3 regions of the Parabacteroides sp. CH2-D42-20 genome follow, and region 1 is predicted to be linked to each of the others. Evidence: riboswitches for the same ligand, from Rfam matches in the RefSeq annotation. Region 1 holds a riboswitch; each other region holds the start of a gene.
The links. A riboswitch is a leader RNA that binds a small molecule or an ion and turns the genes downstream of it on or off. The one in region 1 is predicted to bind thiamine pyrophosphate.
Positions count from the first base shown of each region.

Region 2: another riboswitch for thiamine pyrophosphate. It lies ahead of thiD (bifunctional hydroxymethylpyrimidine kinase/phosphomethylpyrimidine kinase); the one in region 1 lies ahead of D7V92_RS05665 (sulfide-dependent adenosine diphosphate thiazole synthase).
Region 3: another riboswitch for thiamine pyrophosphate. It lies ahead of D7V92_RS08185 (TonB-dependent receptor); the one in region 1 lies ahead of D7V92_RS05665 (sulfide-dependent adenosine diphosphate thiazole synthase).

Region 1 is NZ_RAYG01000006.1:77,539-88,226, forward strand. It holds gene D7V92_RS05640 (TolC family protein) at 1-992, opposite strand, end outside; gene D7V92_RS05645 (efflux RND transporter permease subunit) at 998-4,081, opposite strand; gene D7V92_RS05650 (efflux RND transporter periplasmic adaptor subunit) at 4,097-5,332, opposite strand; gene D7V92_RS05655 (DUF6769 family protein) at 5,411-5,815, opposite strand; gene D7V92_RS05660 (hypothetical protein) at 5,886-6,305, shown strand; gene D7V92_RS05665 (sulfide-dependent adenosine diphosphate thiazole synthase) at 6,362-7,132, opposite strand; TPP riboswitch at 7,195-7,291, opposite strand; gene D7V92_RS05670 (hypothetical protein) at 7,692-9,020, shown strand; gene D7V92_RS05680 (ParB/RepB/Spo0J family partition protein) at 9,365-9,889, opposite strand; gene D7V92_RS05685 (DUF3440 domain-containing protein) at 9,873-10,688, opposite strand, start outside.
Region 2 is NZ_RAYG01000024.1:73,737-84,424, forward strand. It holds gene cbiD (cobalt-precorrin-5B (C(1))-methyltransferase CbiD) at 1-1,411, shown strand, start outside; gene D7V92_RS15040 (BamA/TamA family outer membrane protein) at 1,564-2,793, shown strand; TPP riboswitch at 2,897-2,994, shown strand; gene thiD (bifunctional hydroxymethylpyrimidine kinase/phosphomethylpyrimidine kinase) at 2,989-3,837, shown strand; gene D7V92_RS15050 (thiamine phosphate synthase) at 3,830-4,426, shown strand; gene D7V92_RS15055 (thiamine phosphate synthase) at 4,417-5,145, shown strand; gene thiC (phosphomethylpyrimidine synthase ThiC) at 5,157-6,854, shown strand; gene D7V92_RS15065 (patatin family protein) at 6,895-7,731, opposite strand; gene D7V92_RS15070 (2-hydroxyacid dehydrogenase) at 7,833-8,831, opposite strand; gene D7V92_RS15075 (transglycosylase domain-containing protein) at 8,944-10,688, shown strand, end outside.
Region 3 is NZ_RAYG01000011.1:16,024-26,711, reverse strand. It holds gene infB (translation initiation factor IF-2) at 1-1,815, opposite strand, end outside; gene nusA (transcription termination factor NusA) at 1,836-3,101, opposite strand; gene rimP (ribosome assembly cofactor RimP) at 3,106-3,573, opposite strand; TPP riboswitch at 3,811-3,921, shown strand; gene D7V92_RS08185 (TonB-dependent receptor) at 3,964-6,162, shown strand; gene pnuC (nicotinamide riboside transporter PnuC) at 6,183-6,770, shown strand; gene D7V92_RS08175 (thiamine diphosphokinase) at 6,788-7,447, shown strand; gene D7V92_RS08170 (hypothetical protein) at 7,528-7,908, opposite strand; gene D7V92_RS08165 (DUF3868 domain-containing protein) at 7,960-9,444, opposite strand; gene D7V92_RS08160 (DUF3575 domain-containing protein) at 9,453-10,010, opposite strand; gene D7V92_RS08155 (HU family DNA-binding protein) at 10,053-10,340, opposite strand.

The DNA.
Region 1 (10,688 bases):
ATAGATTTCTTTAAGGAGACAGACTGGTCATATAGCTGCCTCAACCCATTCTCTATCGTGAAAGAAGCGCTCTCCAACTGCATCTCCGTATAGCGGGCCTGAGCCTTCGCCTGTTTCACGTTATTACGGTTCGAGAACAACGGGATGGTGATTCCTACCAAGAAACCATTGAAACGCTCTCCACCCGAGGCGGGATTCATACGATACCCTAACTCAAAGCCGGGCAGACCTTTCGCCTTATTCACGCTCACCTGCCGAAGGGCTGTCGTCTGGTCGCTACGCAAAGTCTGTAATTGCGGATCGGATTGTATCGCCTCCGTTCTCAGCTCATCAAAGGAAAGCACCTCCCTATCCGGCAAGGCGTAAACCGTATCCGTAAACTCGATAGCGATACCGCCATTCAAGGTAGCCAGCTCCTGCAGCTTGGCAATACGGGAAGTCTCGTTCATCCGGGCCTCTGTCCGGGCGTTCAATAATTCCAGATCGATCTTGTTTGTCTCAAGGATATTCGCATCTCCTTTCTCCAAACGAGTCGCATAAAAAGCGGAAAGTTGCTCGGCGTTCCTAAGACGGGTATCCAATAGGTTCTTCTGCTGGTTCAACAGCACCAAATCTAGGCAAACCTCTTTCACCTGCAACAAGATTTGCTGACGAAAAGCCATCCCTTGACGATCCAAACCCGCGGATTTCGCCTTCGTCAGCTTATGCTTCCGGACATATACGGACGGGAAATCAAAGCTTTGGGAAGCCACGAACTCGCCCGTGAATCCCATCCCTTCTTTATTCCCCCAGAAATGCGAATAAGAGACCGAAGGGTCTGGCAAATTATTATCCAACTTCGCCTCCAGCTTCTGCGACTGGACCAACTGGCTGTTCGCCTGTAAATCCTTATTGTTCGCCTCCACGCTCCGGAGCACGTCCTCTATAGAAGTCTGGGCGGAAAGGCCGCCTGTCAATACAGACAAGGCGGCGACTATAATATATGATTTCATAAAACTTATTCTTTATTCTTGTTCATTATCAGATAAACAATCGGGATGATGAATCCGTTTAAGAACGTAGAGGTTAATAAACCACCCAAGATCACCGTCGCCATCGGGCTTTGGATCTCATTTCCGGGAAGATCGCCATTCAACGCCAATGGAATCAACGCCAAGGCGGAACTCAACGCCGTCATCAAGATCGGGTTCAAACGGTCTAGGGAACCTTGTATCACGGACTCTCGCAATCCCATTCCCTCTCCACGCAAATGCGTATAGTGGCTGATCAGCAGCATACCGTTTCGGGTAGCGATACCAAACAAGGAAATGAAACCGATAATCGCCGGGATACTGATCTCGCCGGAAGTAAGCCATAGGATAATCACGCCACCGATCAACGCCAACGGCAGGTTCAACAAGATCACGCCACTCTCCTTCACGTCCTTGAACTCATTGTACAGTAACATGAAGATCACCAATAACGACATCAACGACGTCAGCAATAAGGTACGGCTGGCCGCCGCCTCGCTCTCGAACTGGCCGCCATATTCGATATGGTATCCCTCCGGCAAACGGATATTAGCCTCTACCCGATCCTGTATCTCATTAACCACACTTCGCAAGTCACGTTCCGATACATTGGCGCTAATCACGATCTTACGTTGCACATTCTCACGATTGATCGTATTCGGACCGGTCACCGAACGGATATCGGCCACGTAGCTTAGCGGCACTTTCTGTCCGGCGGCATCGATCATCAGATTGCTAATATCATCCATCGTGGCACGGCTAGCGTCGGAGGTCTTCACGGTCAAGTCGAAACTCTTGCCATCATCGTACACCTGACTGACGGCCTCTCCTCCCAACATCACATTGATATATTCCTCGAACTCCGGCAGAGGAATGCCATATTTAGCCAGCAACTCACGTTTCGGGGTGATTGTCAACTGCGGACGCTCGATCTGCTGCTCTACCTTCAAGTCCACCAGACCCGGGATCGTTTGGATAGCGGCCTTGATCTGGTTACCGACCGTAAACATCAGGTTCAAGTCCGTACCAAACAATTTGATAGCGATATTCGCCTCCGTACCGGAAAGCATAGCGTCGATACGATGGGAAATAGGTTGCCCGATCTCTATATTAGCGCCGCTGATCGTAGATAACTTCTTGCGGACATCATTCATCACCTCATCCCGACTACGGTCTTGCAATTCGAAAGGAGCCTCGATCTCGGAAACATTCACGCCCAAGGCATGCTCATCCAATTCCGCACGACCGGTCTTCCGAGCTACAGTCTTTATCTCGGGCACTTGCAACAGCAACGCTTCCGCACGGCGTCCGATCTGATCCGACTCGTCCAAGGAAATTCCCGGAAGCGAACTTACGTTGATCGTAAAAGAACCCTCATTGAACGGGGGCAAGAAACTACGTCCCAAGTGAAAGAAGATCACCAAGGCGACCACAAACAAAGCGATCGTGGTACCTAGCACCCATTTCTGGTAAGCCAACGCAAACTCCAAAGCCCGTTTATACACCACCTTCAACTTCCGGGCTATCCAAGCCTCACGCAGTTCCTTCATTCCCGTCGCTTTACGGTTCAGCAAATAGCTACAAAGCACCGGGGTCAAGGTAAGCGCCACCACCGTAGAAGCAAACAACGCCACGATAAAAGCGATACCCAGCGGAACCAACATACGGCCTTCCATACCACTCAAGAAGAACAAGGGCACGAAGCTCACCACGATAATCAAGGTAGAGTTCAAGATCGGCATACGTACCTCACGGGAAGCGTCGTAAACCACCTCCAAGGTAGAGCGTTGCTGATCCGGAGGCAAGAGCCGGTTTTCCCGGATTCGTTTATACACGTTCTCCACGTCCACGATAGCGTCATCCACCAAGGAACCGATAGCGATCGCCATACCTCCCAAGCTCATCGTGTTAATCGTCAATCCCATGTAGTGCAATACGATGATAGAGACCAGCAAAGATAACGGCAAGGCTACCAACGAGATCACCGTCGTACGTATATTCATCAAGAACAGGAACAAGACGATCACCACGAAGAAACTACCCTCAAACAAGCTCTTCTTTACATTATTAATAGAGTTATCGATAAAATGACTCTGGCGGAATATATCCGTAGAGACATGTACATCCGCCGGCAAGTTCTTCCGCAAATCGACAACAATCTCGTCCAGCTTCTCCGTCAACTTCTCCGTACTCGTATCCGGCTGTTTGGTCACGGTAATCAGCACGGCTGGCTTTGTCCGCTCGGAAGCGGTTCCCAGCTTCGGGCTTTTACCGCCGATCTTAACCGTAGCGATATCACCCAGCGTAACCGGATACTCATTCACGGTCTTCACCACACCCTGAGCGATCTCTTCCGCCTTCGACGTAGACAAGACTCCCCGGATGATATACTCATTATCAAACTCATACAATACACCACCATTGGCGTTCCGGTTCATATTCCGACAAACATCCAACACCTCGTTCAACCCTACACCGTAGTGCTTCATACGAGCCGGGTCCAACAAGATCTGGTACTCCTTAATATCGCCACCGATCACGGCAACCTGCGCCACACCGCCCGTAGACAACAAACGGGGACGGATCGTCCAGTCGGCGATCGTACGTAAGTCCAACAAAGACGTGGAATCGGCGGTCAAACCGAGAATCATCATCTCACCCAAGATGGATGACTGCGGACCCAAGGTCGGTTTACCTACGTTCCCGGGAAGGCTCTCACCCAAGACTGCCAGTTTTTCGGACACGATCTGACGAGCCCGGTAAATATCCGTACCCCAATCGAACTCTACCCAAACCACGGAGAATCCGGTGGTAGACGAGGAACGCACACGCCGTACGTCCATCGCACCGTTCACGGCAGTCTCCACAGGGAATGTCACCAAGCGTTCCACCTCCTCGGGAGCCATACCGTTCGCCTCGGTCATGATCACGACCGTCGGGGCGTTCAAGTCCGGGAACACATCCACGTCCGTATTAAACGCCGTGTACGTACCCCAGATCATCAGCAATAGCGCACAAACCAAGATTACCAACCGGTTGTGCAATGAATAATAAATTATCTTATTTAACATGCAACGTCCCTCCTATTAATGGCTATGGCTATGAGCCGGTATCGCATTAGAAGCGGAAGATAACTTGATCTGGTAAGCGCCACGGGTCACGACCTCATCGCCCGGTTTCAATCCGGAAAGGATCTGTACCTCCGAGCCGTTATTCGCTCCCAGCGTCACCCATTGTTTCTTATAGCCTTCCTCATCCAGACGGATAAATACCGAATAAACGCCCTGCTCCTCGATAAGGGCGGAGACAGGCACGCTCAAGACATTCTCCATCGGCTTTGTCAACAAAAAGATCTCCACGAAAGAACCGGGGATAACCGCTCCTTTATTATCGAACTCGAAAGTCACCGGTACATAGAAAGAGTTCATATCGGAAGCCTTTCCATACGATAACAACCGTCCACGCAAATCAGACAATTTATAGAGAGCGTTATCATACGGAGTCATGAAATTAGCGGTTTGGATCATGGGAAGATCGTTGTAATACCTCTCAGACACGTCCGCACGCAATACCAAACGATTGTTTTGCGAGATCGTAGCCAAAGGCTGGCCTACGGATACATAATCACCCTCTTTCACTTGGATGTTCTTCAAGTAACCATTCAAGGGAGAGACTACAGACACACCTTTCGCCGTCTGTTTTCCCGCTATCGCCTCATAAGCGACCTTGGCGTTCTCGTAATTCAAGCGGGCCTGCTCGAAATCCTTGGCGGATACGATCTTATCGCCTACCAAGGCTTGCATACGCTCGTATTCCTTTTTCGCCGTCTCATAAGCGAATTTAGCCCTTGCCGCCACGTCTCCATCCGAGAGGGCGTTGGAAGCGATACTCAACACGGCCTGTCCCTTGCGTACCGCCGTACCATCTACGAATGGCAAGCTACCAAACGAGATCACGCCGGGGACGGTAGCGACGATCACGGACTCCTCCCCTTGCGCCGCCATTACTCGTCCGCTCGTCTTAATCACATCCGTGAAAGGAGCGGGATTAACCGTTACGGTCTGCAAACCAACGGCCTCGGCTAAGGCTTTCTTAAAGACAATCTCGCCGGGATGGGTACCACCAGCCTCATGCTCATGGTCATGGCCTTCGTGTTCATGTCCCTCATGATCATGATCGTGATCGTGATCCTCACCTTCATGCTCATGGTCGTGAGCCTCTAATTCATGATTATGCTCATCGTGTCCGGCTTGCGACGCATTTCCCGCACAACCGGCAAACAGGTAAGCGCACATCGCACCTACCAAATATATTTTCTTCATTGTGTAAAAAATCTTGATATCGTTAATAATAAATAGATAGGGGCAAGTCTGTCCTCACCCACTCTCACAAACGAGATATCAAGACATAGGAGGGGCACGAAGTCCCGAGGCACTCACTATCCAAGTGTCGTGCAGCGACTCAATGTAGGGGGCGTTCTCGTGATCAAGGAGCTGTCCGCAAAACGCCGGTTCAGGTGGATAAATGTAATCAAATAAGACGAGTAACGGCATCAGATGTATATCCACATCTCCATCCATAAAATGAGAAATATGCGTACTGAAATAGGCCAAGTTATGCCCGTCGCAACCGCAATCATGCGTATCAGTGCTTTTATCGCCATGCGCTTGCTCCGCAGTCAAGGATTGATAACAAGGCATCCCGTCCCGGTGATGATGGTGAGGGATAACCACAGAAAGCAATGCCAAGATGCCGGCCATCAGCACCACGTATTGTACAATCCTCTGTTTCATTTTCTCACGCATGGCACAAAGATAAGGATATTTTTCCGTTTTTTACATGAATGTTGTAAGTTTGCGGTAAATAAAAAGATAGATGAAGTTTGGAGTAAATAAAAAGGTATTATTATATACCGCCGGTTGCGTATGGATTTTCGCCGGTATCAATATCTTACGCATCGGTATCATCACATGGTTAAACGATACCCATTATTGGTTATTCAAGATCGGGGAAGCGACCATCGTTTTCTTACTTTTCTTCAATTTGGTCTTTAAACGGCTTTTCTATAAACATTCCGAACGGATCTCCCGGAAAAACGGGAAACATTGCCCGTTCTCTTTCTTCGACGTGAAAGGTTGGATTATCATGATCTTCATGATCGCTTTCGGGATCACGATCCGCACGTTCCATTTACTGCCGAATTCTTTCATTTCCGTATTCTATACGGGATTATCCACGGCGTTGATCATAACGGGATTCTTATTCTTGAGACAAGGAAAAACCGTTGGGAATTGAGAATTGAAAATTAAAGATACAACAATCTATAATTTTCAATTCTCAATTCTCAATTTTCAATTCCCAAGTTTTTCGCAGATCAACTCAGCAGCCTTCTTGCCGCTCATCAGCATGCCGCCAAAGATCGGTCCCATACGGAAGCTACCGCTTACGCCGTTAGCGGCCATACCGGAAACGAATAATCCCGGGTAGATCTCCTTCGTGTTCTCCACCGTCGTCTGCTCACCCAGCTCCACATTCAAGGAACGCTCGCCGATCACGCCTCCGGTCGGTGTATTCAATTGGATATCATTCTTACGGGCTACCACACGGGCAATCTCGCAATCATGCCCCGTACCTTCCAAGACAGCCTTAGCCATGATCGTCAACGGATCCACGTGCATCCCTTCACGGATTACCGGAGCCCAGTTCACTACCACACCGGCTACGGCATCGTTATGAAACACCACGTCCTCTACCGAATAGCAGTTAAAGATCGTAGCGCCCGCCTTCGTCGCCTGATAAATCAAAGCAGAAGTGGTATGTACCGAATCCATGATATACGTACCATTAGCACCTTCCTTATAGCTTACGCCCAATTCCTTGATAATCGGCATAGCCTCTTCCTGCACCACGATATCGTTGAACATCATAGCGCCGCCCCACATACCTCCACCGGGAGCCAGCTTACGATCAAACAACGCCACCTTCTTACCGGCTTTCGCCAAGAAATAAGCGGCCACGATACCGGAAGGTCCCCCTCCCACGATCGCTACATCCACAGACAAGTTGCTCTTCAACTTCTCGAAGTAAGAGTCAATGATTCCACTTGAAACAATCTGTTCCATCTTAATAACTAATTAAAGTTTAAACATCAGGGAGCACATAGAGGTAACGCCCCCTTTATTTCCTCGTTCTACCTTATTTTCCCTTCGCCGGCATTACCCGGATCAGGTTCGATGGGTATAATCTCAGCCCGTATGACTCGGGCACCCCTATGTGAAAAGTCGGGGGCAAATGTACAAAAAATTAGTATAACTGTACACCTTCAGGTTCCACTTCTATGTTTCCCCTCAATTTTTCCGTCATTCGGATGGATAATGTATAAGATGCCTTGAAGATTTGCCACCAATTTCATCGGGTACAATAGCCAATAACATTCATAATAAAACCATAGGTTATCAGTATAATTATCACGGTATGTTAGTCTTTTCCTTGTTGCAATGCAAATTCTTTGCAAAAATCATCGGTCAAATAATAAATATCTGTAACTTTGCTTACGATAAACGTAGTGGTATTAAATCTGTAAATCTTGTAATTAGGTAATTCAAACTTATAGTTTCTATCTCTGGTTTTCAATTTATCAACCAATATGACTCATATTAATCCTTATAAATCACTGCAATTATGTCAATGCATGCTATAGAAAGTTTGGTGGAATATTCCGTGATAACAACAGCGACCGCCTCTCCTGTTCCACCTTTGGCACAAAGTATTTGTTATAGTCTTTACCAAATCCAGAATCAACTGGACTGCGGGTACACGGTATTACGGGTTCGTGATGAACTGGAACAACTCGGTTATCTCTCTCTTTTGCCTCCTGAGCAATTGCCGGAGCCGGAGCGTAGCGAGGCGAGGCGGCTTGCCGTAGAGGGCGGTTTCTTGAAAGATGGTACTTATGTGGACGGTTGTTCCGGAAAGTGTTGTGTCACCGCAGGGACTGCGTTATGGAAAAAGCTGCTTGAGATGAGTGTTCTTCCTGTATCGGCAAAGGCGGAACTTCGGCTACTAGACCCTTTGGAATTGGCGGAACAAATTGTTCCCTTAGCTTCTAAGGCACTTGCCGAAGGGGATAAAAGAGGAGCCGATACGCTGGGACATTGGTACGCATTCTTTCCGCTACTTTGCGTAGTGGAAGGTTTGGACGATGACAATGCACCCGAACCGGAAAGAATCCAAGCGTTGCTCCGGCTGCTGGCAGTTCCCGAAGCGTTTGAAGTGGCAGGAGCCTATGGGAAAGAGATGGATTTCGATTTTGAAGAAGAGGAAATGTCTTTCCTTGCCGGTTGGGAGACCCCGTACAACCAGTGGAAAGAGAAACAGGAATCTCTATTTCCAGAATTTTGTAAACGCATAATGTACAAGCTTATAGAAAAGCATGATTTTGCGGAAGCCGACCGTTATGCCTCCCTTACAGGAAATGAAAATGATCCGTCACGCCTGCTCCACCGTTGCGTGGTCAGTTTCGCTTGCCACCAATGGCTGAAGGCACAAGAACCGGGCACATTGCCACCGGAACGCCTGCTCTCTCTCCTTGAGGTCAAAGAGGGGCTTGAGTACCTGAGCGGACTGCCGTTAACTGAGCAGGAACTTGCTACTTGCCGTATTTATTTGTTACAGACACTTGTATTGTTGGGTGATTATCCGGCTACCATCGAAATGCAGCGATCCCTGTTTACGGAAGCTATCGACAAACTGGAACAATACCCCGAAGGAGAGACAAAACAGATACAACAAATCGCATTATCCATCAGCTACTACCAAATGCTATACACTAATCTTCCGGACGATTATCCCTCTAAGAAAGAATGGATGCGAAAAGGCTTTCCCGGATTGATGGAACTACCCGGCATCAAACGGATATGTGGTGAACTGCTTCCTGAAATGCCGCAAATGGCAGATACGCTGCAAGGATATATGGAACAATGCGATGCCTTGATACAATATCTTAAATAAAAGAAGTTATGTGCTTTACCGTCAGAAAAATCAATATCATATTGTCGCTGCTGTTAGTGGTGGTATGTTCTTGGGGACAAGTAACGGATGCGAAGAATTTTACAATCACTCCGCAAACCGTAGTGAAAACCAATTTGCCCAAACAGGCTCCCTGCTTGTTTGAGTTGCAAGACATATTGAGAGAACGATTCGGGCAAAGCGCCATTATGGGAGGGTTACGGGCAAAAGGCAATTCGGTATCGAGCTTTGGGCAGACTCTGAGTTGGAAGGGAAAGAACATTATATACTCGATATATCGGCGAACAAACAAATTGCTCCTCAACATATTGAGAAATGTAAAAAGCTTAATCTTCTTCCGACCAGTCATCAGACCAACCGAATTCTTTATCCCGGAATAATTCAGCTAATCCCGAAATCTGCTTGAACCGAAGTAACTCATTTTTATCCATTCCAATATTACGCATGATCCACTTATCAGACATCCCAGATTTGACCAACTCCGTAACAATCTCCGTCATAAGTTCCAAGTTGTGCATCCCTCGAGCCCTGTTATGGCGAATGGTTGAAGCCATTCGGTTTGAAATATCTTTCTCAATCACCGTTACAGGCAACATTCCTTTCTCACGATCATAAATCCTTTGAGATTGCTTCATAACCAGATAACGATGATAACCATCTACTATCTCATATAAATCATCCTCTTCAAGATAATAACAGACGCAAGGCATCGTATAGCCATCCTCCCAAATGGAAAGTTCCAATAATCGCATTTCCGGTGGTGCCATGATATTAGGGTTATAGCTGTTGGCTACAATTTTTTCTATAGGGACAGCCCTAACACCATATGCCGGACTAACAAAGTTTCCCATGCTTATAAAAATTATATTTGTCCATTACTTCTTTTCTCATATCCCTCTCTCGTTTTGTCTGGGAAAAACCCATATACTTGCATGTATGATCGTTTTTCAAAATACAAACACACATACGTTTGTAAGTAGGGATTTCTTTAAACTCGGGTATATTGATATCATCGATATACTCCATCCGTACTGGTTTCTTATCCGTATGGTAAGCGGTACATTCTTCCACAATGATAGGAATATTAGCCGCCCGTAACTTAGCGATTGTCTCCTCACTGAGGCATCCCCCTTTTTCTCTCCAGAATTTACGGCTGACTCTTAACTTATTCAAATAGTTCTCACGAGTTTCTTCGGGTAAGGTATTTAGGAGAAAATACATATATTTCTCCCAAGAGAACCCGGCTGGGCACTTGATAGCCCTCCATCCCATAGCGGAGGTATTCCCATATATACCGGCAAAGCCAACACCGTTTACACGTCCAACCATCCGCCCCCACATGTCGGGATCGACAACTTTGTAAATGAACAGTGTGGATATCGCTTGGGATATGAATGGGCTCGCCACACGTTGCCGGGACAAAGGCACCCCTGCTTGATAATACAAATCATACAAATGATTATATGGCCAACCGAACTTTCCGTTCGCTATCCAGATATCCTGAGTTTTCCAATCATAAATAGGATATGCGTTATATATAGAATAATTCATTCTGCGAGTCCATTTATAATTAGCTAGTTTTCTGTAATTCTTATCACTATGTATGGCCCGCCACCTATTAAAACTCTCTTGGGTACGGATACCAACAAG
Region 2 (10,688 bases), on a different contig from region 1:
GGAGGAATCTTTGTCGTTGGCCGAGAAGCAGGGCTTCCCCCAAGAACGTCTGGTTTTCTATCGAGAAGGTGAGGATGAGTTAAAGTTGTTGGAGCAACTCCATCCGGATGCGATCTTGACAAAGGAAAGTGGTTTCTCCGGCTATTTTACGGATAAAGTGAACGCTGCCCGCCAATTCGGAATACCAGTATTTGTCGTGAAGCGTCCCGCATTACCGGAAACTTTCTACCGAGTGTATGGTGAAGACGGATTGCGCAAACAAATCGAACGCCTATTACCCGAATTCTTTCCCTTGAAAAGCGGATATACGACCGGAGCTTGTGCTACCGCCGCCGCAAAAGCCGCTTTATTGACCTTATTATCAAGGAAGGAACAAACAGAAAGCCAGATAACATTACCCTCGGGAGAACAGATAACGTTGCCGGTAGCCTATACCGAATGGGCCGGGTGTTCCGCCGCCACCTGTACCGTGATCAAGGAGTCTGGGGATGATCCGGACGTGACGAATCATAGCCGGATCCGGGTTACTGTTCAATTATCTCCCGATGCATCCGGTTGTGCCACGGTAATGGCACAAGAAGAACATTGTCAAGAAACAGAAAGCGACGATACGGGAAGAGTCATCTTCCAAGCAGGTGAAGGAGTCGGAACCGTGACCCTTCCGGGACTCGGCTTGAAAGTCGGTGGCCCGGCTATAAACGCCACGCCCCGTAAGATGATCCGGCAAGAGCTGATTCCACTCCTGCCCTCACCCGATTCCGTCGCTATTGTCACGGTCTCGGTTCCCGGTGGCGAGGAGTTGGCGAAACGTACCTTCAATCCGAAACTTGGAATTATCGGGGGAATCTCCATTATCGGGACATCCGGAATCGTGCGTCCTTTCTCATCGGACGCTTTTATCGCCTCGATACGGAAAGAAGCCAGTGTCGCCAAAGCGATAGGTTGCGAGACGTTGGTTATTAATTCCGGGGCGAAGAGTGAACGCTACCTTCGGAGCTTATACGCTTCTTTGCCTCCACAATCATTCGTCCATTACGGGAACTTTATCGGAGAGACGCTAAAGATCGCTGCCGATTTAGGTTTCAAGCAGGTTATCTTAGGCATCATGATCGGCAAGGCGGTGAAACTTGCGGAAGGTTTCCTAGATACACACAGCAAAAAAGTCGTCATGAACAAAGGCTTCCTTCAAGATGTAGCGAAAGAAGCGAAATGCGAGGAGGCGACCGTAGATGCAATCAATCGGATTACGTTGGCCCGTGAATTATGGGAGCTTCTTGCGGAAAAAGAACAAAATCGTTTCTTCCCATTACTTTTACAAAAATGTAAATCGTATTGCGCTCCTATCCTTCCCGACGGCGAACTAACCTTGCTGTTAATATCCGAAGAGGGCAAGGTCTTGTATCAATCTTAGCTGTAGAGACGCAGCACGCACTCTATGTCTCTACACCCCCCAGACTGTAATAGCATTTCTTTTTAGCTGTTTATTCTTTTTTATTAGGGATTCTTTAAGAATACATATTAGGAGGATTTCGTACTTTTGCCCTCTAAATATTGATTAAAATAATGTTTAGATATCTTTTAATTTATATGGCCTGCCTTCTATTCGCCTTTTCCGTAAAGGCGCAAGGTATTTCCAATGACACGATTCCGAAAGAAGTGCTGATGCTGGACGGTAAGCCTATGACCGAAAAGCAAATACAACGTTATCATAAACAATTACATAAAGACTCCATACGGGCCAACAAAAGGATCTGGTGGTCTATCCTTGGCGGACCGTCTTACACGCCGGAAGCCTCCTTTGGCGTAGGTGGTGCGGTTTTGGCTAGCTTTCGCTTAAACAAGAATGATACGATATCCCAACGATCGTTTATCCCTGCGGGATTTAACATCACCTTAAATGGGACGTTCGTTTTTGCCGGTGCCGGCACCTTATTCTTCAACGAGAATCGCTTCCGTATTTATATCAGTTACGGTTATCGGAACGAACCTTCGCATTATTTCGGGAAAGGCTATGAGACGATTGAGCAAATCGAGAAGAGTGACTCGACAACGAAATTCCACAAGAGTTCTTTCCAACTATATCCCCGTTTCGTATGGGAAGTTAGGCCTCATTTATATACGGGCCCTCTTTTTGATATTAATTTCAGCAAATCAGATGATATCAACCCGGTGATGGCCGAAGATCCTTATTTCAATAAGTTCAAACGAGATTATGTCAATATCGGTGTCGGCGGCTTGATTCAATACGATACACGAAATGATGTGGCGACCCCAAGTTCCGGTATGTTACTAAGTGCGATCGCTAAAGTATATGGAAAGTATTTAGGCGGTGCATATAATTATGAGATGTTTGAGCTGGAATACCGCCAATTCCAGCAAGTATTTCGTCCTCGTAGCACCTTGGCATGGATCGCCAAGACACAAATCGGTGTGGGAAACGTTCCTTTTACGGAGCTTCCTTCGTTTGGCTCTCCTTTCGATCTTCGCGGATACTATTGGGGCAAGTTCCGTGATAAGACCATGGCGTATGGGATTCTGGAGTATCGTCATATGTTCGGCAGCGTGGAGAAATATAAGAGCGGTAATTTCTGGGCGAAGTGTGGTTTTGTTGGCTGGGTCGGCACGGGTACGATCGGAAACGCTCCTATCGTAGACTGGAATAAATGGAAGTTCAACTACGGCGTAGGCTTACGTATCCAAATGCAACCCGGCAAGAACTTCCGCCTAGACGTAGGCAAAGACCCGAACCAAAAAGGGATGGCGGTTTATATGAATATGACGGAAGCCTTCTAAAACCAGAAGGCTCCCGTCTACGATTTATGGAAGTATAACCTTGCGTTAAAATTATCGTTTAAAAGCCGGAAATATCTTAATATCGATTTTTTTCACTAAGTTTGCGTCGTCGAAGGGGTGCCATACTATATGGGCTGAGATCATACCCTTACTACTTGATGCGGGTAATGCCGCCGTAAGAAAAACGAATGTTAGATGGATAAAAATGAAACGTACCGTTATCCGGTAGCTTTAACGATCGCGGGCTCTGATAGTGGCGGTGGTGCCGGAATACAAGCGGATATTAAGACTTTTACCTCGCTGGGGGTTTTTGGAGCCTCGGCGATAACGGCTATAACCGCTCAAAACACACAGGGAGTGCGAGGGATCCAAGCGATCTCTCCCGAGATTTTGAGAGGACAAATCGAAGCTATTCTTGAGGATTTCATCGTAGATGCCGTAAAAATAGGGATGCTACATAACAAGGATGCCGTAAAGGTCGTATCTGAAACTTTATCTTCCTTCCAACAGACTTCTATCATTTTAGATCCAGTGATGATATCCACGAGCGGAAGTAAATTATTGGAGGATGACGCCATCCGAACCATCATTGATGAGTTGTTCCCTAAAGCGACACTGCTTACTCCGAATATTCCCGAGACGGAATATCTTTCCGGTATAAAAATCAATAACGAGGCGGATATCTTACTTGCCGCCCGGAAATTGCAGGAAAAAGGATGTAAGGCTATATTGATCAAAGGGGGGCATATTCCCGGAGTAGAAACGGTGGATCGGTTATTTATCAATGAGAATAATCCGATTTGTCTGGCCTCGCCAACAGTGGAGACTTTCAATACCCATGGAACGGGCTGTACGCTATCGTCCGCCATCGCCGCTTATATGGCACTCGGCCATTCATTGGTGGAAGCCGTACGATTAGCCAAGGAATATATGAATAACACGCTCGTTCACGGGGCAAATGTATGCATGGGAAAAGGGCACGGACCTGTAAACCACTTCTTCTCACCCTCTGCCCTTCATAAAATCCGATGGAATCATGAATAAGCTGGTCGTAATTACTACACCTTATTTTTTCGCAGATGAAGCTTCTTTGATCGAACTTCTATTCACGGAAGGAATGTCTCGTTTACATCTACGTAAACCGGATTGTAAACGTGATGAATTGGAGGGCTTATTGGATAAAATCTCTCCGGCTTATTACGACAGGATCGTTCTTCATGATTGGTTTATCTTGGCAGAAGAAAGGGCTTTAGGAGGAGTCCATTTGAACAAGAGGAACCCGGAAGCTCCACCTTTATATAAAGGCAGTATAAGTCGTTCTTGCCATAGTCTGGAAGAGATTATCGAGTATAAACTGGTATGCGACTATGTATTCCTTAGTCCGATCTTTCAGAGTATATCCAAAGAAGGATATGGTAGCGGATTCCCCTTAGATGGATTGCGAAACGCAAAGGGCATCATCGATGATAAGGTGATCGCCTTGGGAGGAATCTGCTCACAAACAATAACGAAATTAAGAGATATCCCCTTCGGCGGTGTCGCCGTTCTCGGGGCCCTTTGGGGAAACGATCCCTCCCTTCTTGTTGCGGATCAACTCATAAAACAATTCAAACGATTACAAGTATGGCCTTAAATTATTATTTCGGATATGATGAGAATGGAAGAGTCGGTCGGAGAACAACCGGATTACGCCCTCCTTTTGGTGGGAGTAACCGCTTGATGTTTATAACGCATCGTACACCTAAATATACGGAATGCGACGAGGTACGCATGGCAATCCAAGGAGGATGTTCGTGGATACAATTGCGTATGAAAGACGGGATCTATGAGGATACCGTACGTAAATGTGCCACTATCTGCGCGGACGAATGTGAGCGAATCGTGGATTTCTGCGTAAACGATGATCTGGAAGCCGCCGTGACATGTGGCGCTACGGCTTGTCATCTAGGTAAGAATGACATTCCCTTGGATATCGCTTGGGAAGTACTGAAAGACAAGTTGGACTCCAATGCCATCTTCTATATCGGGGCTACGGCTAACACGTTCGAGGATATCCGGCTGGCCGTAGAACGAGGCGCCTCGTATATCGGACTAGGGCCGTATCGCTTTACAGGTACCAAGAAGAATTTGAGTCCCATCTTAGGTTTGGAAGGTTATCGTAAAATTATCGTTCAATGTAAGGAGGCTGGCATTGATATTCCTATCTTCGCGATAGGTGGTATTACGTTGGAAGACGTAGGCCCTTTGATGGAGACGGGTATAACCGGAATCGCTGTTTCGGGCGCGATTATCAATGCCCCCGATCCCGTGGAGGAAACCCGCCGGTTTATAGAGGAAATCAATAAGTACTAAACTAAATACATATGGCTAATAAAAAGAATATGCATATTTCCTATCCGTCCTCGGAAAAGATTTATGTCCCGGGCGAGATCAATAAGATCAAGGTTGGTATGCGTAAGATTAAATTGTTGGACACGGTAACCTTGGATGAGCATGGAGAACGAATCTTCAAGAAGAACAATCCGGTAATCGTTTACGATACGAGCGGCCCGTATTCCGACCCCAAGATATCGATTGATATCGCTAAAGGACTTCCTCGTATACGTGAGGAGTGGTACGGTAAGCGTAAAGATGTGGTTCAATTGCCGGAATTGACTTCCGCTTATGGCCGTGAGCGATTGGCGGACGCGAGTCTGGATTCCCTGCGTTTCCCCAAGCGATACTTGCCTTTCCGGGCTAAAGAGGGTAAGAATATCACCCAGATGTATTATGCGAAGAAGCGCATTATCACTCCGGAAATGGAGTACGTGGCGATTCGTGAGAACCAGCAAATCGAGGCTTTGGGACTGAAGTCGTATATCACGCCGGAGTTCGTCCGCAAGGAAATCGCCGCCGGTCGCGCGATCATCCCGGCGAATATCAATCACCCGGAAGCCGAGCCGATGATTATCGGTAAGAAGTTCTTGGTAAAGATCAATACCAATATCGGTAACTCCGCTCTTTCCTCCGGTATCGACGAGGAGATCGAGAAGGCGATATGGAGTTGTAAATGGGGCGGCGACACGTTGATGGATCTCTCTACCGGCGATCATATCCATGAGACGCGCGAGTGGATTATCCGTAACTGCCCGGTTCCGATGGGTACGGTTCCTATTTATCAAGCCTTGGAGAAGGTGAATGGTAAGGTAGAGGATCTTTCTTGGGAGATCTATCGGGATACGTTGGTCGAGCAGGCGGAACAGGGCGTGGATTATTTCACGATCCATGCGGGTTTGTTGCGCAAGCATGTGGAGCTGACGGCGACTCGCCTGACGGGGATCGTATCCAGAGGCGGATCGATCATGGCCAAATGGATGCAGCTTCATGACGAGGAAAACTTCCTGTACACGCATTTCGCCGAGATCTGCGAGATACTGAAGGCATACGACGTGGCGGTCTCTATCGGAGACGGGCTTCGTCCCGGTTCTATCTATGACGCGAACGATGCGGCACAATTCGCCGAGCTTCACACGATGGGAGAACTGACGAAAATAGCTTGGGAGCAGTTCGTACAAGTGATTATCGAAGGCCCGGGCCATGTTCCCATGAATAAGATTCATGAGAATATGAAGGAACAACAGTATGCCTGCCATGGAGCGCCGTTCTATACGCTGGGCCCGTTGACGACCGATATCGCTCCCGGATACGATCATATCACGTCGGCTATCGGTGGCGCGCAAATCGCTTGGCATGGGACGGCTATGATCTGCTACGTCACGCCGAAGGAACATTTGGGATTACCGAATAAGGAAGACGTGCGTAATGGGGTGGTCGCTTATAAGATAGCGGCGCATGCCGCTGACTTGGCGAAAGGGCATCCCGGCGCTCAAGTACGTGATAACGCATTGAGCAAGGCACGTTTTGATTTCCGCTGGAAAGACCAGTTCAATTTGTCCTTGGACCCGGAAAGGGCTTTACAGTATTATAAGGAGAGTGCTGTTACGGATGGAGAGTACTGTACGATGTGCGGTCCTAATTTCTGCGCTATGCGGTTAAGTAAGGATTTGCAAGGTTGTAAATAAAATACTGTTTTGAGAGGATGAGACGGGGCATGCCCCGTCTCTACAATTGAGTGATTTGTTTTCCGCATTCGTAGCCTTCCTCATATAGTTCTTCCAGTTTCTTTGTGTCGCTTCCGGTACGGCCGACTTTAATCGGGCTTTGCGGACGGATGACGAAGGCTTTTCCTTCGGCCTCCAGTTGGTCTATGTAATCCAAGACCTCGTTGTACCGCCGGTATCGTAGTCGCAACTGTTCCCGGATCGCCGGGTATTTGTTATAAATAAAGCCGGGAAGGTAAAAATCTTTCTCTTCTTTCCGATAGCCTTTGTTACGGGTAAGGATGATGACGTTCTTGGAGAAGCCGTCGGCGATAGCCCGTCGGATAGGGATGGCATCGCATACGCCTCCGTCGACCATCGGTATCCCGTCTACATACGTAATTGGACAGAGGATCGGTAAGGTGCAAGATGCTTTACAGATATCCACCAAACGTTTCTTATCTTTCTTCTCCTCGAAATATTCCGCTTTACCCGTCAAGCAATTGCTCGTGACCATAACGAACCGATCCTTGGACTTGAAATAGGTATCGTAATCCAACGGATAATACAAATCCGGATAGACATAAAACAAGAAATTCAGATCGATATATCCCCTTCCCCGTAAGAAATGACGAAGACCTATGTAATTATATTTCTTCAATAGGTCGATATTGCTAAAACGAGAGCGTCCCCGCTGGCGGGAAGCATACGAGATTCCGTTACTCGCGCCCGCCGATACTCCGATCGTATAAGGAAACCAAATATCATGATCCATAAAATAATCCAATACTCCCACCGTAAATATGGCACGCATTCCGCCACCTTCCAACACCAAACCTGTCTGACTATCTATTTCCATATATATACCTCTGAATTAAAAAAGCCATTGCTGGGTTCCCACCAAGCAATGGCCACAAAAATATAATAAATCAGCGATAAATAATAGTTCCTTTTTAGAATTTACTTGGTCACTTCGTTCACTAAGGGACGGCCTTCCTCGAAATCCTTGATGTTCCGCAAGGTAGTATCGGCGATATTATGCAGAGCCTCTTTCGTGAAAAACGCCTGATGGGAAGTAACGATCACATTGTTGAACGAGAGTAGACGGGCCAAGACATCATCATCGATAATCTTATCCGATTTATCCTCGTAGAAATAGTCTCCTTCCTCCTCGTAGACATCCAATCCAGCGGCGGATACTTTCTTGGTCTTCAATCCCTCGATCAAGGCGTTGGTATGGATCAGTAACCCGCGTCCCGTATTGATAATCATTACGCCGTCTTTCATCTTGGCGATCGAATCGTCGTTGATCAGATAACGGGTCTGGTCGGTCAACGGGCAATGCAAGGAAATGATATCGGACTCTTTGTATAACTCGTCTAAAGAGACATAGGTGATCCCTTCCTCCTTGGCGAATTTCTCATCCGGATACAGGTCATTTGCCAATACACGCATCCCCAATCCTTTTAAGATATGAATCAATATCTTGGCGATCTTTCCGGTACCGATAATACCGGCGGTCTTGCCATGCATATCAAATCCCATCAAGCCATTCAAGGAGAAGTTGCCATCTCTCGTACGCCAGTATGCCCGGTGTATCTTACGGTTTAACGATAACATCAAGGCCAACGTATATTCAGCGACCGCATAAGGTGAGTAGGCCGGTACGCGTACGACCGGTAATTTCCCCCTGGCGGCATTCAAATCCACATTATTAAAACCGGCGCAACGAAGCGCCAACAGTTTCACACCATTGGCAACCAAAGCGTCTATTACGGCGGCATCAGCCGTGTCGTTCACGAAAATACATACAGCGTCTACCCCTTGGGTTAAGACGACATTATTGATATTCAAATGTCCTTTATAGTAACGAATATCGAACTCATACCGCTCATTGATCTTATCGAAAGAAGCGATGTCGTAGGGTTTAGCACCAAAAAACGCAATCTTATACGCCATATAACTTTAGTTTTTTAATATAACTAAATTAAGCCCTTGATTGTTTATCGAAAAAGAAATCCATTCGTTTAATTATAGTACTTTTGTCCGCTGGGTAACAATATAGATGAGCATGAATCAATCCCATAAAAGATCTTTTATAGCAGTTCTTATTTTTATTGGCTTTCTCTTGTTTATGGCATTTTGGGGCATCGACCTGATCTTAGGGGCGTATGCGGGACATAAATTGAGTAAACTTGCCGAAAGGCATCATCTTGACATACGCTATGATAAGATCCGGTTGATGGGGCTGAGTACCGTACGTATGGAGGGATTGACCGTTATCCCGATTGATGCTGATACGTTGATACATGCGGACAGGCTTCAAGCGAAACTGGAGCTTGGCAGATTATTGCAACTTACCCCTTCCATAGAGAGTGTACAAGCGGATAATTTGCATATTCATTTTATTAAGAAGGGAGAGAGAGCTAATTTTGATTTCCTTTATAAACCATCGAATCACCCAGGTGAGCCAGAGGAAACAGCTGTAGATGATAAGGAACGGGATTACGCACGCAAGGCTGAACGCTCCCTTAGTCTCCTTTTCAATTTATTGCCCGGAAATGCCTTGGTACATGATTTATGTGTTTCTTATAGTAATAAAGGAGATGAACTAATACTAGAGATACCCGAACTCAATCTTGCTAACAATCAATTCTCTACGCATATAAATAGCACGGAGAACGGAGTTCGTAGCGAATGGATTTGCGAAGGCTCTCTCTCTGATAAGGAGCGACTCGTGAAAGCCCGTCTCTACGCCGACGAGCATACGAAGATTCCTCTTCCTTTTCTGGAATATCGTTGGGGGGCATCGGTACGTTTCGACACCTTGGCCTTCGAGCTTAAGGGACCTAAAATAGAAGAAGACATACAATCCTTACTCGGAAGCGCCTATGTGAGCGGGCTTACCATCCACCAAGAGCGTATATCTCCAGACACGGTCTTACTGGATAAAGGCTCTATACACTTCCGGACAAACATCGGTAAGAACTATATCGAATTAGATAGCGTCAGTGATATCCGGTTTAATCATCTGGATTTCCATCCTTATCTGAAGATCGTTAAAGATACCAGTTGGCAAATCACGGCCTCTGTGAATAAAAGAGATTTCCCTGCGGATCAACTGTTCTCCTCCCTGCCTAAAGGCTTATTCTACAATCTGGAAGGCCTGAGAACAGAAGGTACCCTCTCCTATCATTTCCGATTGGATTTGGATTTCGGACAGGTAGACAGCTTGATCTTGGAGTCTACCTTGAAAGCGAAGGACTTCCAGATCCTTGCCTATGGGAATACGGATTTGCGGAAGATGAATGAGCCATTTGAATATACTGTCTATGAGCAAGGCGAGCCGGTACGCTCTTTCGAGATCGGTCCGGCGAATCCCTCTTTCCGCCCGTTCAACGCCGTATCCCGTTATCTTCCTTTAGCGATCATGCAGAGTGAGGATGCCGGCTTCTTTTATCACAACGGTTTTATTCCAAGCGCTATCCGGGAATCGTTGATACAGGATATCAAGGAACGACGTTTCGCCCGTGGCGGCAGTACGCTTAGCATGCAATTGGTGAAGAATGTATTCTTGAGCCGTAACAAGACGATCGCCCGCAAGCTGGAGGAAATGTTAATCGTATGGCTGATCGAGAGCGATCATCTGACCTCTAAAGAGCGGATGTTTGAGGTTTATCTGAACATCGCCGAATGGGGCCCCATGATTTATGGAGCCGCCGAGGCCTCACGTTATTATTTCGCGAAGGAACCTTCCCAGTTAAACCTTGCCGAGTGCATTTTTATGGCCAGCATTATCCCCAAGCCCAAACAGGT
Region 3 (10,688 bases), on a different contig from region 1:
CACCAAGTAATTCATATTCGCCAACTCCTCCTTGATCTTCTCAGGATTAGCATGTGGCTTATCGATTTTATTAATAGCGAAAACAATAGGAACACCGGCAGCCGAAGCGTGATTAATCGCCTCGATCGTCTGAGGCATCACGTTATCATCAGCGGCCACGATAATAATCGCGATATCCGTCACCTTTGCGCCACGGGCACGCATAGCGGTAAACGCCTCATGACCCGGAGTATCCAAGAACGTGATACGGCGGCCATTCTGCAACTTCACGTTGTAGGCTCCGATATGCTGCGTGATACCACCGGCCTCACCGGCGATTACGTTCGCGCTACGGATATTATCCAATAAAGAAGTCTTACCATGGTCAACGTGTCCCATCACCGTTACGATAGGCGGACGGGCTACCCAATCCTCCTCGTTATCATCTTCCTCATCAGCGTTGATCGCCTCGACAACATCCGCGCTTACATATTCAGTCTTATAACCGAACTCCTCAGCCACGATATTGATCGTCTCCGCATCCAAGCGCTGATTGATCGAAACCATAAGGCCGATGCTCATGCAAGTACCGATAACCTCCGTTACAGATACGTCCATCATGTTCGCCAAGTCGTTGGCCGTAACGAACTCGGTCAGCTTCAATACCTTGCTTTCCAGTTCTTCCTGTTCCATCAACTCGTGCTCACGTTTCACAGCGGCGTCACGTTTATCACGACGGTATTTAGCCCCCTTATTATTCTTATTATTCTTGTTGGTCAAGCGAGCCAAAGTCTCCTTGATCTGCTTTTGAACATCCTCTTCACTAACTTCCGCTTTCACCGGCTTCTTCAAGCGAGGCTTACGGTCGTTATTCGGACGATCGTCACGATTCGGGCGCGGATAATTCGTACCCGGCGTATTATTCACGTCTACCCGATCTTTCTTGATACGTTTACGCTTCTTCTTAGCGTCACCTTCCTCACCCGGTTTAGCAGGAGCGTTCGGTTTTATCAAAGTCGGCGAATTCGGACTCTTATGAGGAGCGCCCGGACCGTTGCTATTATTACCCGGCCGATTGTTATTAAACTTTTGCTTCTCATCACGCTCTTTCCGCTTCTCCTCCTTCGTTTTCTTTTTCGGACGAGTCGATTGGTTAAGCGCATCCAAGTCAATCTTACCGGTTACCTTGATCTTTGACTCCAATTTAACCGAGTTCAAACGGAAAAGATTATCATCCTTTTCCTCGGTCTTCTCTACTTCCTGTTCCGGTTTCACACTTTCCACCTTAGGTTCCGCAACAACCGGTTGCTTCTCTACGGTTTTTTCTTTTTCCACTTCCACTACTATAACTTTTTCTTCTTTTTTCTCCGTGGGAGCCTGCGCAGGCTGCGCGGGTTTAACAGGAGCTTGAGCAGCGGGAGCGGCAGGCGCTTCCTTCACTTTCGGCTCTTCCTTTACCTTAGGCTCTTCTTTCACCTTAGGCTCCTCTTTAGCCTTCGGCTCTTCCTGCTGTTTTTTATGTTGTCCACCATCCAAATCGATATGACCCTTCATTACGATCTTAGGTCTGAATTCTTCCGGTATCACTGTCTTTATTTCCGCGGTCTTCTCTTCTTTCACAGAAGGAACCTCTTTCCGCACACGATCCGCCGCAAAATTACGATCTTTCTCTGGCAGATCCTTTCCAAACTCTTTTACGAGCAAAGCATACTGTTCATCACTGATCCTCGTGTTGGGATTATCCTCAACCGAGAACCCATTCCGGTGCAGGAACTCAACCACCGTGTTGATTCCCACGTTCAATTTTCTCTGTACTTGAATTAATTTTATAGGCATATCTAACTTTGTCGTAATACTTATTCGTTACCTTCATCTTCAAATTCCGCAGATAAGATAGCTAAAAGATCGTCCACGGTCTGTTCTTCCAGATCGGCACGTTCAATAATCTCATTGCGGTCCATAGCAAGGACACTCTTCGCCGTATAGCATCCTATATTCTTCAGTGCGTCGATCACCCAGCTGTCGATCTCGTCGGAGAACTCATCCAAGTAGATATCCTCCTCGTCCGCTCCTTCGATATCACGGAATACGTCAATCGTATACTCAGTCAACATACAAGCCAACTTAATATTCAGACCGCCCTTACCGATCGCCAAAGAGACCTCCTCCGGACGTAGATAAACCTCAGCTTTCTTTTCTTCCTCATTTACACGGATAGAAGAGATCTTAGCCGGGCTTAAAGCACGCTGGATAAACAAAGAGAGATTTGAGGTGTAATTAATCACATCAATGTTCTCGTTTCTCAACTCGCGAACGATTCCGTGGATACGAGAGCCTTTCATACCTACGCAAGCCCCCACCGGGTCAATACGGTCATCGTATGACTCGACAGCCACTTTGGCACGCTCTCCCGGGATACGGGCGATCGCCTTGATCGTAATCAAGCCGTCATTAATCTCCGGAACCTCCAACTCAAACAACCGCTGCAAGAAGACCTTATCCGTACGGGAAAGAAGGATCTTCGGGTTGTTATTATAGTTATCCACACGTTGAACGATCGCACGTACGGTCTCTCCCTTACGATAGAAATCGGTCGGGATTTGCTCGGATTTCGGCAGTAGCAACTCATTACCATCGTCATCCAGCAACAGGATTTCTTTCTTCCACACCTGATAAACCTCAGCGGCGATGATGTGGCCGATTTTATCCTTATACTTAGCGTACAAGCTGTCTTTCTGCAATTCAAGTATCTTTGAAGCCAAAGTCTGGCGCAAGTTTAAGATCGCACGACGTCCGAAGTCCGCGAAATGCACCTCGTCGGTCACTTCCTCGCCCACCTCACAGTCGGCGTCGATTTTACGGGCCTCCGTCAACGTAAGCTGCAAGTTCTCATCCTCCAATTCATCATCAGCCACAACCGTACGGTTTCTCCAGATCTCGAAATCACCTTTCTCAGGATTGATAATCACGTCATAGTTCTCATCCGTGCCAAACATCTTGGCGATCACGTTGCGGAACGAATCTTCCAAAACGCTAATCATCGTATCTTTATCGATATTCTTCAACTCCTTGAACTCCGCAAGGGTGTCAATCATACTGATTGTTTCCTCTTTCTTGGCCATAATCTTACTTGAATCTTATTAAGTATTTTGTATATTTTATTTCATCAAATGTATACGACTCATCCTCTATCACGGTTACCTTCCGCTTAGCGCCCTCCGGTTTCACCTTCTTCTCAACAGAGACAACCACACCGTTCTCGTCGGCAGATTTCAACACACTTGTCAGCTTCGAGCCGTTTTTCAACAGCATCTCCACCTCGTTTCCGATGTTCTTGACGTATTGGCGAAGTACCTTAAAAGGAGAAGTAATGCCGGCGGAGCCAACCTCCAGCTCATAGTCCTCGACGTCACGATCCAGATGCTCCTCCAAATACCGGCTCAACTCAGCGCAATCATCAATGCTTACCGCTTCATCGTTATCAATTTCAACGACTATCAGGTTCCCCGGTTTAATCACTACGTCTACTAAATAATTGCTTGAAGAGGCTAGTTTTTCCTCTACTAATTGGCTTACCACTTTCTTTTCTATCATACACATATCTGTTAAGAACAAAAGAAGGGGACTACCCGCCCCCTCCTCAACTTCACTTAATCGCCCGCAAATATACAAAAAATCAATGAGTTCTCAAAATATCCTCATCTTTTTGCAGAAAAAATTAATACGACACAAACCGGATTACGATCGATAGTAATCAGAATTAATATCTATCGAAATCCGATTTACTATTGATAGTAATATTTATTAACACTTTTATGCCTATCTTTGCTGCCGAATACGAAGGGGTGCTCGCAAAATCATTCATGAAAGGAGCGGGCTGAGATCATACCCATAGAACCTGTACAGGTAATGCTGTCGTAGGGATTCATGCTTCTCCGATCCTTTCTATTCATCTATTTAGTTTTAAAGCAAAAAGATGAAAAGATGAAAAATGTATTGGTTATCTTGGCCGGCTCCTTACTGGCTACAACCGTCAAGGCACAAATGCCCAGTCCGGTCGACTCCTTGAAAATCTCAAAAGACGTATCTTTGGATGAAGTAGTTATTACCGCTACCAAAGTCGGGAAAGAAACCCCGGTAGCTTATAGCGACATCTCCAAACAAGAGCTAAGCAGCCGGAACAACGGGCAAGGTATCCCATTCCTTATCTCCCAATCCCCGTCTGTTATCATGACCTCGGATGCCGGAACGGGTATCGGTTACTCCGGTTTTCGTATCCGGGGTACAGACGCGAACCGTATCAATATCACGATCAATGGCGTACCGGTTAATGACTCCGAGTCTCATACCGTATTCTGGGCTAATATGGCCGATATAGCCTCCTCGGTAGAATCGATCCAGATCCAACGAGGTGCCGGAACCTCTACGAACGGAGCCGCGGCTTTTGGCGCTACGGTCGCCATGCAGACCGAGAAACCGTCCTTAAAGCCTTACGGCGAATATTCCGTATCAGCAGGTTCTTTCGGTACGCTGAAGCATACGGTAAAAGGCGGTACCGGATTACTTTACGATCATTTCGCTTTCGACGCCCGCTACTCCAATATCCGTAGCGACGGCTTTATCGATCGTGCCTCCGCCCGTATGAGCTCTTACTATGCCTCCGCCGCTTTCTATGCCGATAATACATTGATTAAATTCCAAGCCTTCGGGAACAGCGAGAAGACCTATCAAGCATGGAACGGTGTTCCGTCTTATTTACTTGACACAGATCGTAGCTATAATCCATGCGGAGAATATGAGGAAGATGGAGTGAAGAAGTTTTATAACAATCAGACGGATAATTATTGGCAACACAACTACCATTTAATGGCCAGCCAGCGTATCGGAGATTTCTGGAATATGAACCTGACCCTTCATTACACCGATGGTAACGGATATTACGAGGATTATAAATCGAAAGCCAAATTCAGCAGTTATAAGCTACCGGAATATATCGATCCGGAGGGTAATACCGTAAAAAAGACGGACCTTGTGCGTCGTAAATGGCTCGACAATTATTTCTATGGAGCCGTTTATAGCGCGAACTATCAACATGACAACACCCGCCTTACGCTGGGAACCGCCGTCAACCACTATGTAGGCGACCATTTTGGCCGGGTAATGTGGACCAAAAGCGCAAACGTCTTGCCACAACCGGATTACGAATATTACCGCAATACCGGTAAGAAATTAGACTACAACGTATATGCGAAATTGACCCAACGTCTTTCCCCTCTTTTCACCGGCTATCTGGACTTACAATACCGTGGGATCCATTACACCATTAAGGGAAACGATGACAAAGCCGAGGAAGAGCTGGACATTCATAAGAACTGGAACTTCTTCAACCCGAAAGCCGGTATAAACTTCCATAATAACGGCCATAACGCATTCGTCTCTTTCTCCGTCGCAAATCGGGAACCGAACCGTGACAATTTCACGGAGGCAGGCCCCGAAGAACGTCCTACCCACGAGACCTTATATGATTACGAGGCCGGTTATAGTTTTGGTAACAACCGTTTCCGGGTTGGAGCCAATCTCTATTTCATGGATTACAACAACCAATTGATCCTGACCGGCAAGATCAGCGAGATCGGTGAGGCCCTCACTTCCAATATAAAGGATAGCTACCGAATGGGCATCGAGCTTACCGGAGGTGTACAAATCACCTCTTGGCTGAATTGGAACGCGAACGTAACCCTCAGCCAAAATAAAATCAAGCATTTCGTGGAATACGTGGATAACTGGGATACCGGAGTACAAGAGATCAACGATCTAGGTACAACGAATATCGCTTTCTCCCCAGACCTAATCGCAAACAGCATGTTCGATTTCGCTTACAAAGGATTTATCGCTAGTTTCAACTCGCAAGTAGTAGGCCGCCAATACATAGACAATTCAAGCAGCAAGGATCGTTCCATCGATCCCTACTTTATCAATAGCCTACGTATCGGTTACGCCTTCCAGCCTAAGTTCATGAAAGAAATAACCCTAGACGTGACTATCAACAACCTCTTCAACGAGAAGTACGAGACCAACGCATGGGTATACTCGTATATCGAAAACGGCACACGTAAAAAGGATGACGGTTATTTCACCCAAGCCGGCACGAACGCCATGGCCAGGATCACCTTCAAATTCTAACTTAATTTTCAATTACTAAAATGGTTTGGCTAGAATACTTCGGAGTAATAACCGGTCTACTCTATCTCTTTCTAGAGATTAAACAACATAAGGCCATGTGGGTGGTGGGATTCCTCACCTCCCTCGTGTATGTATTTGTCTTCCTGTCCGCTAAGATCTATGCGGACATGGGATTGCAAACCTATTACGTAGGAATCAGCATATACGGTTTCTATCAATGGACCCGGAAGAAACATGAGACACACACGGAAAACGACAGTCTTCCCTCCGACCGTATCCTATACACCCATCTGAGCCTTCCGCTTTTCGTGGGGATTATCGGAACATTGGCCGTTGTATTCGCCATCTTATGGTATCTCCTTCATCAATTCACGGACTCTCCCATCCCCGTAGGCGATGCGTTCACCACGTCGGTAGGCATTGTCGCTACTTGGATGCTGGCAAGGCGAATTATCGAGCATTGGATTTTTTGGGTAATCGTAAACCTCGTTTCCGTATATCTTTATTACCTTCGGGGCTTGTATCCGACGATGCTACTCTATTTTTGCTATGCGACACTAGCCATAGTAGGCTATTACAATTGGCGGAAGAAAGGGGAAGAGTTTTGAATTATGAATTTTGAATTATGGGAGATAATATGGAAAGTCTGGAAGGAGGATGTGTGATCGTAGCGAATGGGAGATTTCCTTCCGCTGAGTTACCCTTGAGATTATTAAAGGAAGCGAAAACGATTATCGCTTGTGATGGAGCCGTAAAGACACTTTATGAAAAGGGTATTCATCCGGACGCTATCGTAGGAGACTTGGACAGCATACCCGCCGGCCTGCGCAAACGCTACGCAGACCGAATCCATCATGTAGAGGACCAAGAGATCAACGACCTCACCAAATCCGTCCGCTTCGCCCATGCCCAAGGCTATCGAGAAGTTCTTATATTAGGAGCTACCGGATTGCGTGAGGATCATACATTGGGAAATATATCCCTTCTTATGGACTATGCCCACTTATTCAAGCGGGTGGAGATGTTATCCGACTATGGCCTTTTCACTCCTATCTTAGAAACAACAACCTTCGCTTCTTATCCGGGACAACAAATCTCCATTTTCGTTCTTTATCCCGAAGGGGAGATTAGTACGGAAGGACTCCGTTGGCCCATTCGCCGACGAAAGCTCACCTCATGGTGGCAAGGAACTCTCAACGAGGCTTTGGGAGACCAATTCACTGTCACTCTCTCCCCGGATTGCCGGGTAATCATTTACAGGGAGGCATCCCATACAAAAGAATAGTCCTGAAAAGTATCACTACTTTCCAGGACCCTTACACCCCTCAACTTTACATGCTTAAATAAGAAGCGTTCGCTTCCTTATCAAGCTGATAATTTTTTTAACTCATTCTCTTTCCATTCGGAAAAACCTTCTACCCTATCCCTTATCTGGAACTGTAGCTTATCGTCGGCAACCAACTTCAGCACAGCCGTGGGAGAAAGCGGCAAATACATATCATTCACGGCGAAAAAAGCTTTCAGTAAGACCACATCATAGTCGCTGCGGATCACTTCTTTCTTTAATACAACCGGTACCTCCATCTGAGTCAGATAATAGGCTGAACGTTCGTATGCGCACCAAGCATCTCCTTCCAGATACAGATAGACACTGTTTGGATTATCTACCTCATGAGGCAGAACCAACTCTACTACATCTGATGCTTGTTCCATATAAAAGAAATTATTATTAATATTTGTCTTCATGACATTTACAAATTAAGTGCCTTCTGCCCTATACCTAGGGAGGAATAGCTATCATTTTACAGCGTTGAAACTATCAAATACCGCATTATCCTCTATTTTCTTGCGCAATTCCTCTAAATTTATCGCCGCGGCCTTTACACCCATATCCTGAGCCTGCTTCAATAGGGTCTCCGCTTCTGTCAAATCACCGGTCAACATACTTAACACTCCTTTTGCGTGAACCGCCTCCGGAGCGTTCCCCGCCTTCGCCAAATAGTTCTTAGCGGAAGCATAATCACCCTTGCCCATAGCGATATTCGCAGCGTTAAGATTCGCTACCGGATCATTCGGGAACATACGGACAGCAATATCAAATACATTATCATATTCGTCACTACCGATCTCATAGCTGTTAGCCACCGCGAACATCTCCCCTAAACTTAGCTGTTGCGGACGAGTCTTGATGATCTCACGCCCCTCATCCACCGTAAACTCACGTACCGTATAATCAATCTTATATTCCGAACGACGTAACGAAGGGAAAATATCTTTCAACACATAACGGAAAGCGGCGCCACCACCCAAGGCACGTAACTTAGCCTCCTTGCGATCCGGATCATCCGAGCTATCGATAATCGCCAATACCTCGCTACGATTCGGCACATTCGGATCGGCCTCTACCTTTTCCTTAAAACCGACCCAATCTTCCGGTTCCGAGCTCATCGTGAAGAAATCAGCCTTGAAGTCATTCTTCTGGCGGATATAGTCACGTAACGCTTTGACACGATTATCCGCCAATTTCTTATTACTAGCGTAAGAGCCTTCCGGTGAGGCATATCCTTTCAGTACGATACCTGTCGGTTTCACGTTCTTATCCTCTGTAACGGTACGGATCGTATTATTGATCTTCGCCAACTCCACCGCATTATTACGGAAATCAGGAAGAATCTGATATTTACCCACTTGGAAGTCCAAGAAAGCCGTACCGACTTCCGCACGATGCTTCTCCGTCTCTGCCATCGGCGTGATATAAGAGAATGTAGGCTGAACCTCATAGCGCTTATCCGGACGACGACGAATCTTGTCCGCGATCAATAACGGACTACCGGCCTCTTCCTTACCGCAACCGCATAGATTCGGGTCTAACACGACACGTGCGTCTTTCATCCAATCCTCAAAAGGTACGGCGGTTTTATAACTTACCACTTGATCTTCCTTCCCGGCTTTCAAGATAGTATAATGAGGTACGTCGTTCAAATTATCCAAGGCGACCTCACGGTTATATACTTTCTGGCGGATACGTCCGTTCACCAAAATAGAAGGAAGCCCCTCCTTTTGCGAAGCCGATTCCAAGACGGGGGTCAGTTCCAAATAGCTACGGGATTTCACCGCATCGCTACTTACCGTCACCACGGCATCGATATATACCGAGTCACCCTTCTGTACCACGTCGTTACAAATCACTTTAACCCCATCCGAGGCAGTCTGTCCCATGATTGCCGGAGACACGACGGCCATCATAGCCGCCATCATATATGCATTTATCTTCTTGTTCATCGCTTGGGTCATTTAATAAAGTAAATAATAGAAATAGCGGCTTTCGTAACCCCGAAATAATCTTTCGTATCGCTTTTCAATACGGTTCCGCAAGTGGAACAAGGATATTTATCATAATCCAGATGCGCCCAACCAATACCCAACACGGCTTCCATGCTCCACCGATCGCTTAACAACCACTGATAACCATAAGAGAGTCCGGCGCCATACAAATTACCTTGATAACGGTGATTCTCCATATTCTTGCTCAAGAACTTTAGGCCTCCAACATTGTAATCCGCATAATGCGCATGCAAGCCGAAGAAATGTCCATTAAACTTCTCACACAACCAATAACGAGCTTCTGGTTGTACCAGCCAATGTTTCATACGAGCCTCATCACCAAACTTCCATCCATTATAGTTGCCGGATAGATCCAGCGACCACTTTTTCGCCAAGCCAACCTCTACACCCAAGTTGATCGTAGCAGTCGCATCATAGAGCAAGTTCGACTTCACCGCGAACTTCTGGCCGTAAACGCCTGTCGTAGCTACCAAGAGCAGGACTAGGAAAAGAATTCTCTTCATATCGAATATTTTTTCGTTTTTATTATACATACGTGAATGCCTTCACTTCGACGAGCTCGCATTCAACTGTTTAAGTAATAATTTACCGGGCTTAAACTTCACGCTTTTACGAGCTCTTATCATATAAGCCACCCCATTCTTAGGATTTCTGCCGATCCGTTCGGTTTGTTCCCAAGCGGAGAGCGTTCCAAAGCCCAATAGCATCAAAGAACCATCACTTTCCAAAGCCTCTGTCGTAGTCTCTTCCCAAGCTTGAACAAAGCGCATCGCCTCCGCTTGCGTAACCGACAATTTATCAGCCAATGTTTTCACGAGTTCTCTCCTATTCATCCCTTTCACTTTTAATTTGCATCACAAAAATAGATTATAACATTTCTTAGCACGATAGGTGTGAGTTTCAACTTTAAAGGGTAAACCTACCAACTATCCTTGATTGATAAGAACACCTATTCATTTCAAAGAAGGTGATAGGAACACCGACACTTTATAAAGACAGCAAGGGGCAGACTTGTGTAAGCCTGCCCCTTATCAGTGATACTGTATTTATCAGACTCGGATTCTATTAACACCATCAATCCGCATCATCCACTTCTAATTCTTAATCTCCTCCTTGCGGATAAGGTTCTCAAGGTCATTCACCTCCTCCAAGGAAAACCCCGTAGATTGGGCGATCACAGC